2 regions of the Amycolatopsis carbonis genome follow, and region 2 is predicted to be linked to the other one. Evidence: predicted binding sites of a transcription regulator. Region 2 holds the regulator's gene; the other holds the start of a gene.
What was found. The regulator HspR, encoded in region 2, represses chaperone genes until heat shock. The targets are predictions, from matches to a motif close to ANNTTGAGTNNNNNNNACTCAANNT.

Region 1: a site for HspR is predicted at 2,418-2,442, ahead of lon (endopeptidase La). Genes of this name have one in related genera too.

What each region holds. Positions count from the first base shown of each region.
Region 1 covers NZ_CP127294.1:909,477-916,903, forward strand. Annotated here, with positions in the region: gene QRX50_RS04470 (SAM-dependent methyltransferase) at 1-650, shown strand, start outside; gene QRX50_RS04475 (SAM-dependent methyltransferase) at 647-1,483, shown strand; gene lon (endopeptidase La) at 2,457-4,859, shown strand; gene QRX50_RS04485 (MSMEG_0570 family nitrogen starvation response protein) at 4,905-5,189, opposite strand; gene QRX50_RS04490 (hypothetical protein) at 5,312-5,692, opposite strand; gene QRX50_RS04495 (TIGR03667 family PPOX class F420-dependent oxidoreductase) at 5,808-6,230, shown strand; tRNA gene QRX50_RS04500 (tRNA-Tyr) at 6,270-6,351, opposite strand; gene QRX50_RS04505 (YajQ family cyclic di-GMP-binding protein) at 6,480-6,971, shown strand; gene QRX50_RS04510 (helix-turn-helix transcriptional regulator) at 6,962-7,427, opposite strand, start outside.
Region 2 covers NZ_CP127294.1:1,842,396-1,849,822, forward strand. Annotated here, with positions in the region: gene QRX50_RS09105 (hypothetical protein) at 1-64, shown strand, start outside; gene QRX50_RS09110 (alpha/beta hydrolase) at 61-1,458, shown strand; gene dnaK (molecular chaperone DnaK) at 1,644-3,491, shown strand; gene grpE (nucleotide exchange factor GrpE) at 3,488-4,183, shown strand; gene dnaJ (molecular chaperone DnaJ) at 4,217-5,395, shown strand; gene QRX50_RS09130 (heat shock protein transcriptional repressor HspR) at 5,401-5,835, shown strand; gene QRX50_RS09135 (dienelactone hydrolase family protein) at 6,034-6,741, opposite strand; gene QRX50_RS09140 (globin domain-containing protein) at 6,753-7,427, opposite strand, start outside.

The DNA.
Region 1 (7,427 bases), 930 kb from region 2:
CGGTGCGCGCCGCGCTGAAGGCGGGGATCCGGCAGTTCATCGACCTCGGCTCGGGGGTGCCGACGGCCGGCAACGTCCACGAGGTCATCGAGGCCGAACTGGACGACGACGACCGCGCGACCGTGTTGTACGTGGACTACGAGCCCGTGGCCGTGGCCCACGCGACGCTGATCCTCGAAGAGGAGGCCGCCACCGACTGGGCCGGCATCCTGCAGGCCGACATGCGCGACCCCAAGTCGGTGCTGCACTCGCCGACCACCCGCGAGTTCATCGACTTCGGCAAGCCCGTGTGCCTGCTGATGATGGCGGTGCTGCACTTCGTCGGCCCGGACGACGACCCCGAGGGCCTCGTCAAGGTCTACCGCGACGCGCTCGCGCCGGGCAGCTGGCTGTCGATCTCGCAGATGAGCGAGGGCGACGGCGACGGCCCGGCACTCGAAGGCCTGCGTTGGTTCGTGGAGCAGTACCGCAAGACCAGCAACCCCGTCTGGATGCGCGATCGCGACGACATCGTGCCGTTCTTCGGTGGCTGGCCGTTGCTGGAGCCGGGGATCGTGCACCTGCCGGACTGGCGGCCGGAGCGGGAGCTGAACGCGGTGGAGGCCGAGGCCAGACCGTTCGCGTGGTGCGGGGTCGCGGAGAAGCCGTGACCGCGCCGGACGCGCCGGCCGGGGTGGACGTCGAGAAGCCGTCGGCCGCGCGTGTCTACGACTGGTACCTCGGTGGTTCGCAGAACTGGGCCGTCGACCGCGAGTTCGGCCGGCGCGTGGAGAAGGTGTGGCCGCTGATCCGGCCCATCTCGCGGCAGAACCGGGCGTTCATGAACCGCGTGGTGCGCGCCGCGCTCGACGCCGGGATCCGGCAGTTCGTGGACCTCGGCTCGGGTGTGCCGACGGCGGGGAACGTCCACGAGATCGTGCGCGAGCGGCTGCCGGCCGACGAGCGCGCGTCCGTCGTGTACGTGGACTACGAGCCGGTGGCCGCCGCGCACTCGCGCGTGATCCTCGAACGCGAGCACGCGAGCGACTGGGCCGGCCTCGTGCAGCGCGACATCCGCGACCCGAAGGCGCTGTTCGCCGACGAGACCACGCGACGGCTGGTGGACTGGTCCGAGCCCGTGTGCCTGCTGATGATCACCGTGCTGCACTTCATCGGCCCCGACGACGACCCCGACGGGCTCATGGCGACCTACCGCGCGAAGCTCGCCCCCGGCTCGTGGCTGGCCGTGACGCACGGCACGTGCCGCGACGACGCGCCGCCGGACCGCGCTGCCGAAGTGAAGTCCTTCATCGACGCCTACCGCGACACGTCCAACCCCGCCTACCTGCGCTCGGACGCCGAGATCCGGCCGTGGTTCGGCGGCTGGCCCCTGCTGGATCCGGGCCTGTCCGCACTGCCGGACTGGCGGCCGGACCGGCCGGTGTCGGCGCTGGAGGCGGAGACGCGGCCGTTCGCGTGGTGCGGGGTGGCGGAGAAGCCGTGACCGGGCCCACGTACCCCTGACCTGCGCAGGTGCCGTCGCCGTGGGGCCGGGCGCGACGAACCCGGCTTCGACGGGGGCTGGCCTGCGGTTGCATCGGCACCACCGGATCCCACCCGGCTGCCAACAGGGGCCGGTCGTGGGCCAGGGCATCGCCGGGTTACGGGGTCCCACGCTTCCGCCTCGCTGATGCGACGTCGGTACGTCTTGAGCCATTCCGTCGCCGTGCTCGCACACTCGGGATCCCCGGATTCGATCGCGAGCCGGAACGCCGAGATGACCTCCTCACGTGGTTGTGAGGTTCCCCAGAGCATCAACGCGAGACCGAGCGCCGCGTTCGGGGCCAGGTCTCGGCCGCCCGAGCGAATCGTTTCCTCGAAGGCGCCGCGAGCGGCGCTTATCCCGGGGAGGCTCGAGTACCGCGCGCCGATCAGGTCACCGATGTGGACACACGCCTGGCCGACGGCGGCCGATTCGGCCGTGGCCGCCAGCCGCACCGCGTCGCGGAACGCCTCGTGCGAGCGCGACCCGACCCGACCCGACCCGACCTGCCCCGACCTGACGTGCAGTACCCACAGGTGCAGCGCCGCCTTGAGCCCGTCATGAGTGTCAGAGGAGTCCACGACAAGCTGGAAAGCAACGTTCGCACCGCGCACATCACCTGCCGCCGCCCGAAGCCGGCCCAGTTCAGTCAGTTCCCGGGTCTCACGCAGCCGTGCGAGCCAGAGTCGCATAACCATCATGGGGTCAAGAACTACTACCGGGTTCGCGGGACAGGTCCCATCGTGGCCTCAACCGGACACGCTGCCCGCCACCAGCACGGACCGCGCTGGGGGGGTCGCACAGCCGCCGTGACCGGGCCCACGTACCCCTGACCTGCGCAGATGCCTGATCGCTGCCAGCGAACACTCCTCGGGAAACAAACCCGCCCCACAGATAGTTGAGCAAGGCAGACTCAACTAATCGAGGAGTGCACATGTCAGATCCCCGCCTCCTGCCCGTTCTCCCGCTCGATGACGACGTCGTGCTGCCGGGCATGGTGGTCCCGCTCGACCTCACCGACGCCGAGACCCGGGGCGCAGTGGAGTCCGCTCAGGCCAAGACGCCCGCGACGGCGTCGTTCCCCGGCATCCGCTCCGGCGCGGCCACCAAGGCCGAAGTGCTGATCGTCCCCCGCATCCACGGCGAGTACGCCGAGATGGGCACGGTCGCCACCGTCGAGCGCATCGGCCGGGTTCCCGGCGGCAAGGCCGCCGTTCTGCTGCGCGGCACCGGCCGCGCCGTGGTGGGCCGCATCGCGGACGGTCCCGGCGCCGCGCGCTGGGTCCACGCCGACGAGGCCACCGAGTTCACCGACGACCGCTCCACGCAGCTCGCGTCGGAGTACAAGGCCGTGGTCATCTCGCTGCTCCAGCAGCGTGGTGGCTGGCAGATGATCGACGCTGTCCAGCAGGTCGAAGAGCCCTCCGCGATCGCGGACTTGTCGGGCAACGCGCCGTACCTGGCCACGGAGCAGAAGATCGAGCTGCTCACCACGCTCGACGTGAGCAAGCGGCTCGAGAGGGCCATGGAGTGGAGCAAGGAGTACCTCGCCGAGCTCGAAGTGACCGACACCATCCGCAAGGACGTCCAGGAGGGCATGGACAAGCAGCAGAAGGAATTCCTGCTGCGCCGCCAGCTCGAGGCGATCCGCAAGGAGCTCGGTGAGCTCGACGGCACCGCCGAGGACGACGACTACCGCGCCCGCGTCGAGGCCGCCGACCTGCCCGACAACGTGAAGAAGGCCGCGCTGGCCGAGGTCGACAAGCTGGAGCGCACCTCCGAGCAGTCGCCCGAGGGCGGCTGGATCCGGACCTGGCTCGACACCGTCCTGGAGCTGCCCTGGAACGAGCGCACCGAGGACGTCTACGACATCGCCGCCGCGCGCGCCGTGCTCGACGCGGACCACGCGGGCCTCGACGACGTCAAGGAACGCATCATCGAGTACTTGGCCGTGCGCAAGCGCCGCGCGGAGTCGGGGCTCGGCCCGGTCGGCGGACGCCGTTCGGGTGCCGTGCTCGCCCTCGCGGGCCCTCCCGGGGTCGGCAAGACGTCGCTGGGCGAGTCCGTGGCGAAGGCCATGGGACGCAAGTTCGTGCGCGTCGCCCTCGGTGGCATCCGGGACGAGGCGGAGATCCGCGGGCACCGGCGTACGTACGTCGGCGCGCTGCCGGGCCGCATCGTGCGGGCCATCAAGGAGGCCGGCTCGATGAACCCGGTCGTGCTGCTCGACGAGATCGACAAGGTCGGCGCCGACTACCGCGGCGACCCGACGGCCGCCCTGCTGGAGGTGCTGGACCCGGAGCAGAACCACACGTTCCGTGACCACTACCTCGAGGTGGAGCTCGACCTGTCCGACGTCGTGTTCCTCGCGACGGCCAACGCGCTGGAGACCATCCCCGGCCCGCTGCTCGACCGCATGGAGCTCGTCACCCTCGACGGCTACACCGAGCACGAGAAGGTGACGATCGCCCGTGACCACCTGCTCCCGCGCGAGCTGGAGCGCGCCGGCCTCACGACCGGCGACGTGGTGATCACCGACGCGGCGTTCAGCCGGATCGCCGCCGAGTACACCCGCGAGGCGGGCGTGCGCGACGTGAACCGGACGATCGCCAAGCTGCTGAGGAAGATCGCGACGAAGGTGGCTCTGGACGAGGCCGCGCTGCCGGTTTCCCTGGACGCGGCCGACCTGGAGACCTACCTGGGCCGCCCGCGCCACGTGCCGGAGTCCTCGCTGCCGACCTCGACCCAGCGCACGTCCATTCCGGGCGTCGCAACGGGTCTGGCCGTGACCGGCGCCGGCGGTGACGTGCTCTACATCGAGGCGTCGCTGGCCGACCCGGAGAGCGGCTCGACGGGCCTTCAGCTCACCGGCCAGCTCGGCGAAGTGATGAAGGAGTCGGTGCAGATCGCGCTCTCGTACCTGCGCTCGCACGGCGCGGAGCTCGAACTGCCCGTCAGCGATCTGAAGGACCGCGGCATCCACGTCCACGTCCCCGCGGGCGCGGTGCCGAAGGACGGCCCCTCGGCCGGCGTCACCATGACGACGGCTCTGGCCTCGCTGCTGTCCGGCCGCGTGGTTCGCGCGGACGTGGCGATGACCGGCGAGGTCTCGTTGACCGGCCGCGTGCTGCCGATCGGTGGCGTGAAGCAGAAGCTGCTCGCCGCCCACCGGGCCGGGATGAAGACGGTGATCATCCCGCAGCGCAACGAGCCGGACCTGGACGACGTGCCGGCGGAGGTGCTGTCGCAGCTGGATGTGCACGCTGTGGCGAACGTCCGTGAGGTGCTGGAGCTGGCGTTGACGCCTGCTTCTTCGGAGGTTCCGCAGGCTGCGTGAGTGGTTGCGTGACTGGCCCCCGTTTCCGTTGGGAACGGGGGCTTTTCACTGTTCGAAGCCCTCCACGACCACTTGTTCTTCTCGGCCTCGGAAAGCTCCCGCTCGCCGCTCGATGTCGGCGAGCTGCGCCGCCGCCCGTAAGCACGGGAAGCCGAACCGCGCGAGCACCCGCTCCGACGCGAGCGTCAACGCCGCCCGCGACCGCTCGACGAACTCCGCGACGGGGTACGCCTCCCCAGCGGTGAAGTGCTCTTCGACCACAGTGGACGGTGAGTAGCACCGCTGCACCGAGGAATCCGGCCAGCGCACTCGGAACACGACCTCGGGCATGAGTCCTCCTCGATGTTGCGTCGAGTGGACAGCACGCACGTTTCGCTGGTGTTGCGTGAAGGCGGGTGTGTGAGGAGGGCGACAGTGTTCAATCGGCACTCCCTCCCCAGGCGCCGTGATGCCTACGTCGCCTCGACGCGGCCGAGCATGGAGCCGAGTTTGGTGAGGGCGTAGTAGATGTCGATGTCGATCACGACCTGGCGGTGGCGCTCCAGCGATTCCGGCAGGCGGGCGAGCAGGGTGGGCGCGGTGGCGGGGTCGAGGAGGAGCTCGTCGAGCCGCGACTGGCCGCCGAGGGCGTCGATGAGGGCTTGGACGTCCCAGTCGTCCCAGGCCTCGTAGGTGGGGTCCTCGACGTCCACGTCGGACGGCACCGCCGCGCGGCACACGTAGATCATGAGGTGGTCGAACTCGTCGAGGGCGCCGGCGTGGGCGTCGTGCCAGCCCGGCGGCGGTGCGGGGAAGCTGCTGCGGAACGAATGGAACCCGATGACCTCGCCCATGTCCGGAAGTCTGCCATCCCACCCGGGTGTGAATCCCCTGGTCCGGCGTTTGATCACCCGAAATTGTCGGACGTCGCCGTTAGCCTCACGGGGCACCCACTGTGGAGGGACCGCTGTGGAACTTACGACGCACCTGCCACTCGCCGATCGCGAACGGGTCGAGGCGCGGCTGGACCACAACCTGATGGCGTGGCTCTCCACCGTGCGCCCGGACGGGCAGCCGGTCACCGTGCCCGTGTGGTTCCTCGCGCGCGACGACGAGACCTTCCTTCTCTACAGCCGCCCCGGCACGGCGAAGCTGCGCAACATCGCCAGCAACCCGAAGGTCAGTCTGGTGCTCGACGTCACCGACGTCGGCCGCAACGTCGTACGGATCGAAGGCCTGGCCGCGCCCGCGACGGCCCCGCCGGCCGACCGGAACCCCGAGTACCTAGCCAAGTACACCGAGCGCATCGCGGCACTGTTTGACACGCCTGAGCGATTCGCGGAGTTGTTCTCCGTCGCGGTGGTGGTGACCCCGACGAAGCTGAGCACCTAGCAAAGAACAAACCCTCGCGAATCTTCGCGAGGGTTGGTGTGGCAGGTGAGGGATTCGAACCCCCGAAGGCTGAGCCGTCTGATTTACAGTCAGATCCCTTTGGCCGCTTGGGTAACCTGCCATGGCCGGGTGACCGGCCGCGTAGAAGGATACCCAACCGCCCGACGCGCCGATCAACCGGGGACCCCACCAGGGTGACAGGGGCTAGGCTGGTGGCCCCTGACGAGCGAGTACGAGGTGTGAGGACACGTGGCGGATCCCTCTTTCGACGTGGTGAGCAAGGTCGACCGCCAGGAGGTGGACAACGCGCTGAACCAGGCGAGCAAGGAGCTGGGCACGCGGTTCGACTTCCGCGGCACGGGCACGACCATCGACTGGGCCGGCGAGGAAGCGCTCACGATCGAGTCGGAGACCGAGGAGCGGGCGCTCGCCGCCGTGGAGGTCTTCAAGGAGAAGTTGATCAAGCGCAACATCTCGCTGAAGGCGTTCGAAGCCGGCGAGCCCGCGCTGTCCGGCAAGATCTACAAGATCGGCGGCAAGATCCTGCAGGGCATCGCGTCGGACAAGGCGAAGCAGATCGCCAAGTTCATCCGCGACGAAGGCCCGAAGGGCGTCCAGGCCCAGATCCAGGGCGACCAGCTGCGGGTGTCGGGCAAGAAGAAGGACCAGCTGCAGGACGTGATCGCGTTGCTGAAGGGCAAGGACTTCGAGATCGCGTTGCAGTTCACGAACTACCGCTGAGCCGACCTCACGAACTGCGTCGGCGTCATGCCGTAGCGCGATTTGAACGCGCGGATGAAATGGCTGCTGTCCGCGAACTGCCAGCGTGCCGCGACCTCGGACACCGTGACGTGCGAGGTGAGGTCCAGGCGGGCCCGCTCGAGGCGGCGACGGCGGACGTAGGCGCCGAGCGGTTCGCCCGTCGCGGACAAGGCGCGCTGCAGGGTGCGGGACGAGACGTTCAGGCGCGCGGCCACCACGGCGGGGCTGAGCTCCGGGTCGGCCGGCAGTGAGTCGGCGAGGTCGCGCGCGGCGGCGGCCAGGGTGGGGGCGAGCTGGGGCTCCGTGGCGTCCACGTGGCCGCACACGACGCCGCGCGTGAGCTCCACCAGGGCGGCGCGCGCGGCCTGCAGGCCGGCCGGGCCGAGGGTGTCGACGGACGCCTCGATGGCGCGGGTCTGGGCCACGAGCAGGCGA
Region 2 (7,427 bases):
GATCGTGCGGGACGAGGGGTCCCACCGCGCTCTCCGTCCGGCGGTCCCGGTCCGTCCGGCATGAGGCTGGTCGCTGCCGCTGCCCTGCTCTTCCTGCCGCTGCTCGCGGTGCCGGCTTCGGCGTCGACCACGTGGACGCCGTGCCCGACCTCGCAGGAACCGACCGCTGAATGCGGGTTCGTCGACGTGCCGATCGACCGCGCCGACCCCGGCTCGGGGACCACCCGGCTCGCGTTGGTGCGGCTGCCGGCGACCCATCCGGCGCAGCGGATCGGGTCGCTGCTGATCAACCCGGGCGGGCCAGGGGGCTCCGGCGTCGGGTACACGCAGTTCGGCGCGATCACCGATCCGGTGCTGCGGCAGCGGTTCGACATCGTGGGCTTCGACCCGCGCGGGGTGTGGTTCAGCAAGCCGGCGATCACGTGCGATCCGGCGCAGCTGGCCGACCCGAGCGTGAGCCGTTTTCCTTCTACTGCAACGAAATTCGCCGCGTTGGTCGAGCACAACCGGGCCGTGGGCGAGACCTGTCTGGCGAAGACGGGGCCGCTGCTCGGGCACGTCGACACGCGCAGCGCGGCCGAGGACGTGGACGCGATCCGCGTCGCGCTGGGCGAGCAGCGGATTTCGTGGCTCGGCGTCTCCTACGGCACCGAGCTCGGCGCCGCGTATGCCGAGGCGCACCCGGACCGCGTGCGCGCGATGGTTTTGGACGGAGCCATCGACCACGGCCGGCCGCCACGGCAGTCGATCGTGGAGGAGGCCGCGGCGACGGAGGACTCGCTCGTGCGGTTCGCGTCGTGGTGCTCTGCCGACGACGGGTGCGCTTTGCATGGTCAGGACGTGCTGGCCGACTACGACAACCTGGTCGCCCACGGCGCCTGGTCGAGCGGGCTCGGCCGCGTCGCCACCGGTGAGGAGCTGGCCTCGGGCGTCTACGGCTACCTCTACATCAGAGACCAGTGGCCCGATCTCGGCCGGGCGCTGGCCGCCGCGAGCACCGACGCGGCCCAGCTGACCTCGGCCGCCCAGTTCTTCTCCCCGAGCTACGGCATGTACCGCGCGATCGGCTGCCAGGACTTCCCGTCGCCGTTCACGGGCGTCGCGGACTTGCGCGCGACGGCCGCCGTCGTCAAGACGGTCGCCCCGCACAGCTGGCGCTATTCGGAGTGGTGGGACTTCGCGAGCGGGTGCGCGGGCTGGCCGCTGCCGGCGCGGAACCCGCCGCACCCCGATCGGGTGCACGGCGTTCCGCCGATCCTCGTCGTCGGCGGCGCCCACGACCCGGCGACGCCGCTGGCGTGGGCGCGGGGGCTCGCGGCGGACCTCGAGGGCGCCGTCCTGCTGACGCGTCTCGACGACGGCCACACCGGCCTGCTGAACTCCGCGTGCGCGCGAGCGGCCGAGACGAAGTACCTGGTGAGCGGCCTCACACCCCCTCGCGGCACGATCTGCCGGTAGGCCCGGGAACAAGAGCCACTACCCCTTCGTTAGCCTGATACGAAGGTTGAGTGCAGCTGACTCAAGTCTGGCTTGACGAAGCTCACGAGGGACCGATAGAACTTGCCAGGGGTCCGCTCAAGGCGGACCCGAAACGTGCAGGTCAAGAACATAGCAGTAGAGCTGCCAACACAGGAGGAAGCACCATGGCGCGAGCGGTCGGCATCGACCTCGGCACGACCAACTCGGTCGTAGCCGTCCTTGAGGGCGGCGAGCCGACGGTCATCGCCAACTCGGAAGGCTCCCGAACCACCCCGTCCATCGTCGCGTTCGCCAAGAACGGTGAAGTGCTCACCGGTCAGTCGGCGAAGAACCAGGCCGTCACGAACGTCGACCGCACCATCCGGTCCGTCAAGCGGCACATCGGTACCGACTGGAACACCGAGATCGACGGCAAGAACTACACGCCGCAGGAGATCAGCGCGCGCGTGCTGATGAAGCTGAAGCGCGACGCCGAGTCGTACCTGGGCGAGGAGATCACCGACGCGGTCATCACCGTCCCGGCGTACTTCGAGGACGCCCAGCGGCAGGCCACCAAGGAGGCCGGGCAGATCGCCGGCCTGAACGTGCTCCGCATCGTCAACGAGCCGACCGCCGCCGCGCTGGCGTACGGCCTGGACAAGGGCGAGAAGGAACAGACCATCCTGGTCTTCGACCTCGGTGGCGGTACGTTCGACGTGTCGCTGCTGGAGATCGGCGAGGGTGTCGTCGAGGTGCGCGCGACTTCCGGTGACAACCACCTCGGTGGTGACGACTGGGACGAGCGCATCGTCAAGTGGCTGGTCGACAAGTTCAAGGCCTCCAACGGCATCGACCTGACCAAGGACAAGATGGCCCTGCAGCGCATCCGCGAGGCGGCCGAGAAGGCGAAGATCGAGCTGTCGAGCTCCAACTCCGCCGGCATCAACCTGCCCTACATCACGGTCGACGCCGACAAGAACCCGCTGTTCCTCGACGAGCAGCTGTCGCGCGCCGAGTTCCAGAAGATCACCGCGGACCTGCTCGAGCGCACCCGCAACCCGTTCAACAACGTGATCCGCGACGCGGGCATCGCCGTCGGCGACATCGACCACGTCGTGCTCGTGGGTGGTTCCACCCGCATGCCGGCCGTGTCGGACCTGGTCAAGGAGCTGACCGGCGGGCGCGAGCCGAACAAGGGCGTGAACCCGGACGAGGTCGTGGCCGTGGGTGCCGCGCTGCAGGCCGGTGTGCTGAAGGGTGAGGTCAAGGACGTCCTGCTGCTGGACGTGACCCCGCTTTCGCTGGGCATCGAGACCAAGGGTGGTGTGTTCACCAAGCTCATCGAGCGCAACACCACGATCCCGACCAAGCGTTCGGAGATCTTCTCCACGGCGGACGACAACCAGCCGTCGGTGCAGATCCAGGTGTTCCAGGGTGAGCGCGAAATCGCGGCGCACAACAAGAAGCTCGGCATGTTCGAGCTGACCGGTCTTCCGCCGGCCCCGCGTGGCGTGCCGCAGATCGAGGTCACCTTCGACATCGACGCCAACGGCATCGTGCACGTGACCGCGAAGGACTTGGGCACGAACAAGGAGCAGTCGATGACGATCACCGGTGGCTCCGCGCTGCCGAAGGACGACATCGACCGCATGGTCAAGGACGCCGAGGCCCACGCCGAGGAAGACAAGAAGCGCCGCGAGGAAGCGGAGACCCGCAACCAGGCGGAGACTCTCGTCTACCAGACCGAGAAGTTCGTCAAGGACAACGAGGACAAGCTCCCCGAGGACCTCAAGGGCAAGGTCAAGACCGCCATCGACGAGGCCAACGAGGCGCTGAAGGGCACCGACTCGGCCAAGATCCGCGAGTCCATCGAGAAGCTGAACACGGCTTCGCAGGAGCTGGGCACCGCGCTGTATGCCAACCAGGGCGCAGAGGGCGGCGCGACGAGCGACCCGAACGCCGCGAACGCGGCGCAGGACAAGGCCGATGACGTGGTCGACGCCGAGATCGTGGAAGAGGACGAGAAGAAGTGACCCCACGACACTCCGAAGCCGAGGGCCGGGGCCCCGAGGAACCGGTGGTCGTGCGTGACCGGCGGCGGGTCGACCCGCAGACCGGTGAGGTCCGTCCTCCTGCCCCGGAAGAAGTCAGGGTCGACGAGGCGCCCGCGCAGCACGCGGGCCCCTCGCTCGGCGACTCGGTGGACGACGCGGTCACGGTCGCGTCCGACGTCGAGAAGCAGCTGGCCGAGCGCACAGCCGACCTGCAGCGACTGCAGGCGGAGTACGCCAACTACCGCAAACGTGTGGACCGCGACCGCGAGGGCGTGGTGCTGCAGGCGAAGGCGTCGGTGGTCGGCGACCTGCTCCCCCTGCTCGACGACCTCGAGCGGGCCGAGCAGCACGGTGATCTCACCGGTGCGTTCAAGGCGGTCGGCGACAAGCTGGTGAGCGGCTTGCAGCGAGCCGGTCTCGAGTCGTTCGGCGCCGAGGGCGAAGCCTTCGACCCGAGCGTGCACGAGGCCGTGCAGCACAACACCTCGCCGGACGTGGCGGGTCCGACGGTCACCGTGGTCATGCGCCGCGGTTACCGCTTCGGCGACCGGGTCCTGCGGGCGGCGCTGGTCGGGGTCACCGACCACGAGCCGGCCGCGGCACCGGTCGACCCGCCCGTCGGCGGCGAGCTGCCGCTGGACGGGTCGATCGATGAGCCGAACCAGCAGTAACAACCGTTTCGTAGCGAAAGGAGGAGGCACCCGATGAGTGCTCGGGAGTGGATGGGCAAGGACTTCTACAAAGAGCTGGGTGTCTCCTCCGACGCCACTGCGGACGAGATCAAGAAGGCCTATCGCAAGCTGGCCAAGGAGAACCACCCGGACGCCAACGCGGGCAACACCGCGGCCGAGAACAAGTTCAAGGCCGTGTCCGAGGCCTACGGCGTGCTGTCCGACGCGGCCAAGCGCAAGGAGTACGACGAGGCCCAGCGCCTCTTCGGCTCCGGCGGCTTCGGCGGCGGGTTCCCGGGCGGTGCCGGCGGCGCGGGCGGCTTCGACATGGGCGACATCTTCGGCCAGGCCGGCGCTGCCCAGCAGGGCGGTTTCGGCGGGCTCGGCGACATCCTTGGCGGCATCTTCGGCCGACAGGGCCGGGCCGGCGGGGCCGCCACGGCCAACCGGCCGCAGCGCGGTGCCGACGTCGAGACCGATGTGCGGATCGACTTCACCGAGGCGGTCAAGGGCGCGACCCTGCCGCTGCGGCTGTCGAGCCCCGCGACGTGTTCGACGTGCGGCGGCAACGGCGCGAAGCCGGGCACGTCGCCGCGCCAGTGCCCGACGTGTGGCGGTTCGGGTCTCGTCAGCCGCAGCCAGGGTGCGTTCGCGTTCTCCGAGCCGTGCCGCGACTGCCGCGGCCGCGGCCAGATCATCGACGACCCGTGCCCCGAATGCGGCGGCGAGGGCATCAGCACCCGCACCCGCACGCTGACCGTGCGCATCCCGCCGGGCGTCGACGACGACCAGCGGATCCGGCTGGCGGGCCAGGGCGAGCCCGGCCGCGGTGGCGCGCAGGCCGGTGACCTGTACGTGCGCGTGCACGTGGCGCCGCACAAGCTGTTCGGGCGCAAGGACCTGGATTTGACGTTGACCGTGCCGGTCGACTTCACCGAGCTCGCGCTGGGCACCACGATCACGGTGCCGACGCTCGAGGGCAAGGTGTCGCTGAAGGTGCCCGCGGGGACCGCGAGTGGCCGAGTGTTGCGCGTGCGCGGAAAGGGCATTCAGAAGCGGGACGGTTCACAGGGTGATCTGCTCGTGACCCTGCAGGCGTCGGTCCCCGCGAAACTGGACGACAAGGCGCGCGAGGCCCTCGAGGCCTACGCGGAGGCGATGAAGGGCCACGACCCGCGGCCTGAGGTGACCGAGATGCTCGAAGGCAGGTGAGGGTCATGTTCGGCGGAATCCCGGGGCTCCCGCACGGCGCGGACGAGGACACCCCCGTGTTCGTGATCTCCGTGGCAGCCCAGCTCTCGGGCCTCCACGCGCAAACCCTGCGCTCCTACGACCGCCAGGGCCTGGTCTCCCCGGGCCGCACCTCCGGCGGTGGCCGCCGCTACTCCATGCGCGACATCGCCCTGCTGCGCGAGGTCCAGCGCCTCTCGCAGGAGGACGGCGTCAACCTGGCGGGCGTCAAGCGGATCATCGAGCTGGAAAACCAGGTCGACGCCCTGCGGGCGCGGGTACACGAGCTGACCGAGGAACTGGCGTCCGCGTACGCCGCCGCCGAACAAGCCGCTGCGGCGGTGCACGCTTCGTACCGAAAGGACCTGGTGCCGATGCGGCAGCAGACGTCTCTGGTGGTGTGGAAGCCCAAGCGCCGCTGAGGTTCTTGTGGGACAGCCCCTTTGCCGCCGGGTCGGTGGCGGAGGGGCTGTTTCGCGTTCTGGCGTGGGTGGTCCTTTCGCGCGCTGTCTGCAGCGCGAGCGGTCCCGTCGCGCGCGGTCTGCGGCGCGAGTGGTCCCCTCGCCGGGGTGTGGATTCGAGTGGACCGTTGGCGCTCGCGGTGAAGTAGCGAAGCAGCGTCAGCCTTTCGAAGGCGTCTTCAGATACTCCCCGAAGAACGTCATCACCCGCTGCCAGGCATCCCGATCCGAAGGCTCGTGGTACCCGAACCCCACCACCTTCGCAAACGCCTGCACCGGCGCCGGGCCCATCTTGTTCGCGAAGCTGTGCCCCGCGTCCGGGTACTCCTTCACGTCGTGTGGCACGTTGCATTCCGTCAGGGCCGCCGAGAGCTTCGTGGCGGCGCCGCGCAAAGACGGGTCGCGGCGGCCGAAGCTGGCGACCACCGGGCAGGCATCGTCCAGGACGGACAAGTCGCGCGGGAGCTGGCCGTAGTAGGGGGCCGACACGTCGAACGATCGCGAAGCCGCCACGAGCGCGAAGCCGCCGCCCATGCAGTAGCCCGCGATGCCGATCTTGCCGCTGCAATCCTCACGGGCGGAGAGCAGGACCCGCGAAGCCTCGATGTCGTCGAAAGCGCGGCCGCTGCGCGCGAACATGTCCTTGAACACCTGCCGCACGCAGCGGAACCTGCCGCCGCGCGAGTACAGGTTGGGGCTGAGCGCCAGGTATCCCTCGGAGGCGAACCGGTCGGTGATCTCGCGCGCGTCGTTGGACAGGCCGATGGCGTCGTGGACGATCACGACGGCCGGAAAGGGGCCGGGGCCGGTCGGCGTTGCCAGGTAACCGTCGATGTCACCGGCCGGGGTGGGGATCGTGATCTCCATGGACCCGCACACTAGTCCAAAGTGAACGGGTCATACCGGATCCGCTCGAGGTCCACGCCCGCGGCGAGCAGCTTCGCGATCGTGCCGCGGATCATGTCCGGCGAGCCCGCCACGAGGACCTCGTGGTCCTTCCAGGCGCCACGCTGCGTCACCGCGGTGGCCAGAGTGCCCCGGTCGCCGCCGGGGACCGCGCCTTCCTCGGTCACCGGGGTGACCGTGAGCCACGGCGAGGTGATGGCCAGGCGGCGCAGCTCGTCGAGCGCGTACAGGTCACCCGGCTTGCGGCCGCCGAAGAACAGGTGCACGGGCGGGTTGCGCTTCCAGCGGGACAAGTCGTCGAGGATCGCCATCAGCGGCGCGACACCGGTGCCACCCGCGATCATGAGCAGCGGCCGCTGGTCGGCGGTCGGCACGACGGACAGCGCGCCCAGCGAAGGCCCCAGCCGCCAGACGTCGCCGGCGTGCGTGTGGTTCACGATCGCCCGTGAGACCCAGCCGCCCACCACCGCGCGCACGTGGAAGGTGAGCAAGCCGTCGTCGCGCGGTGCCGTCGCCATGGACAGGTACCGCCACAGCCGCGGCCGCTGCGGCACCTCGACGCTCACGTAGCCGCCGGAGCGATACGGCAGCAGCTGCTCCGTGCGCACCCGCACCAACGCGACGTCGGCCGAGAGTTTCCGGTGCTC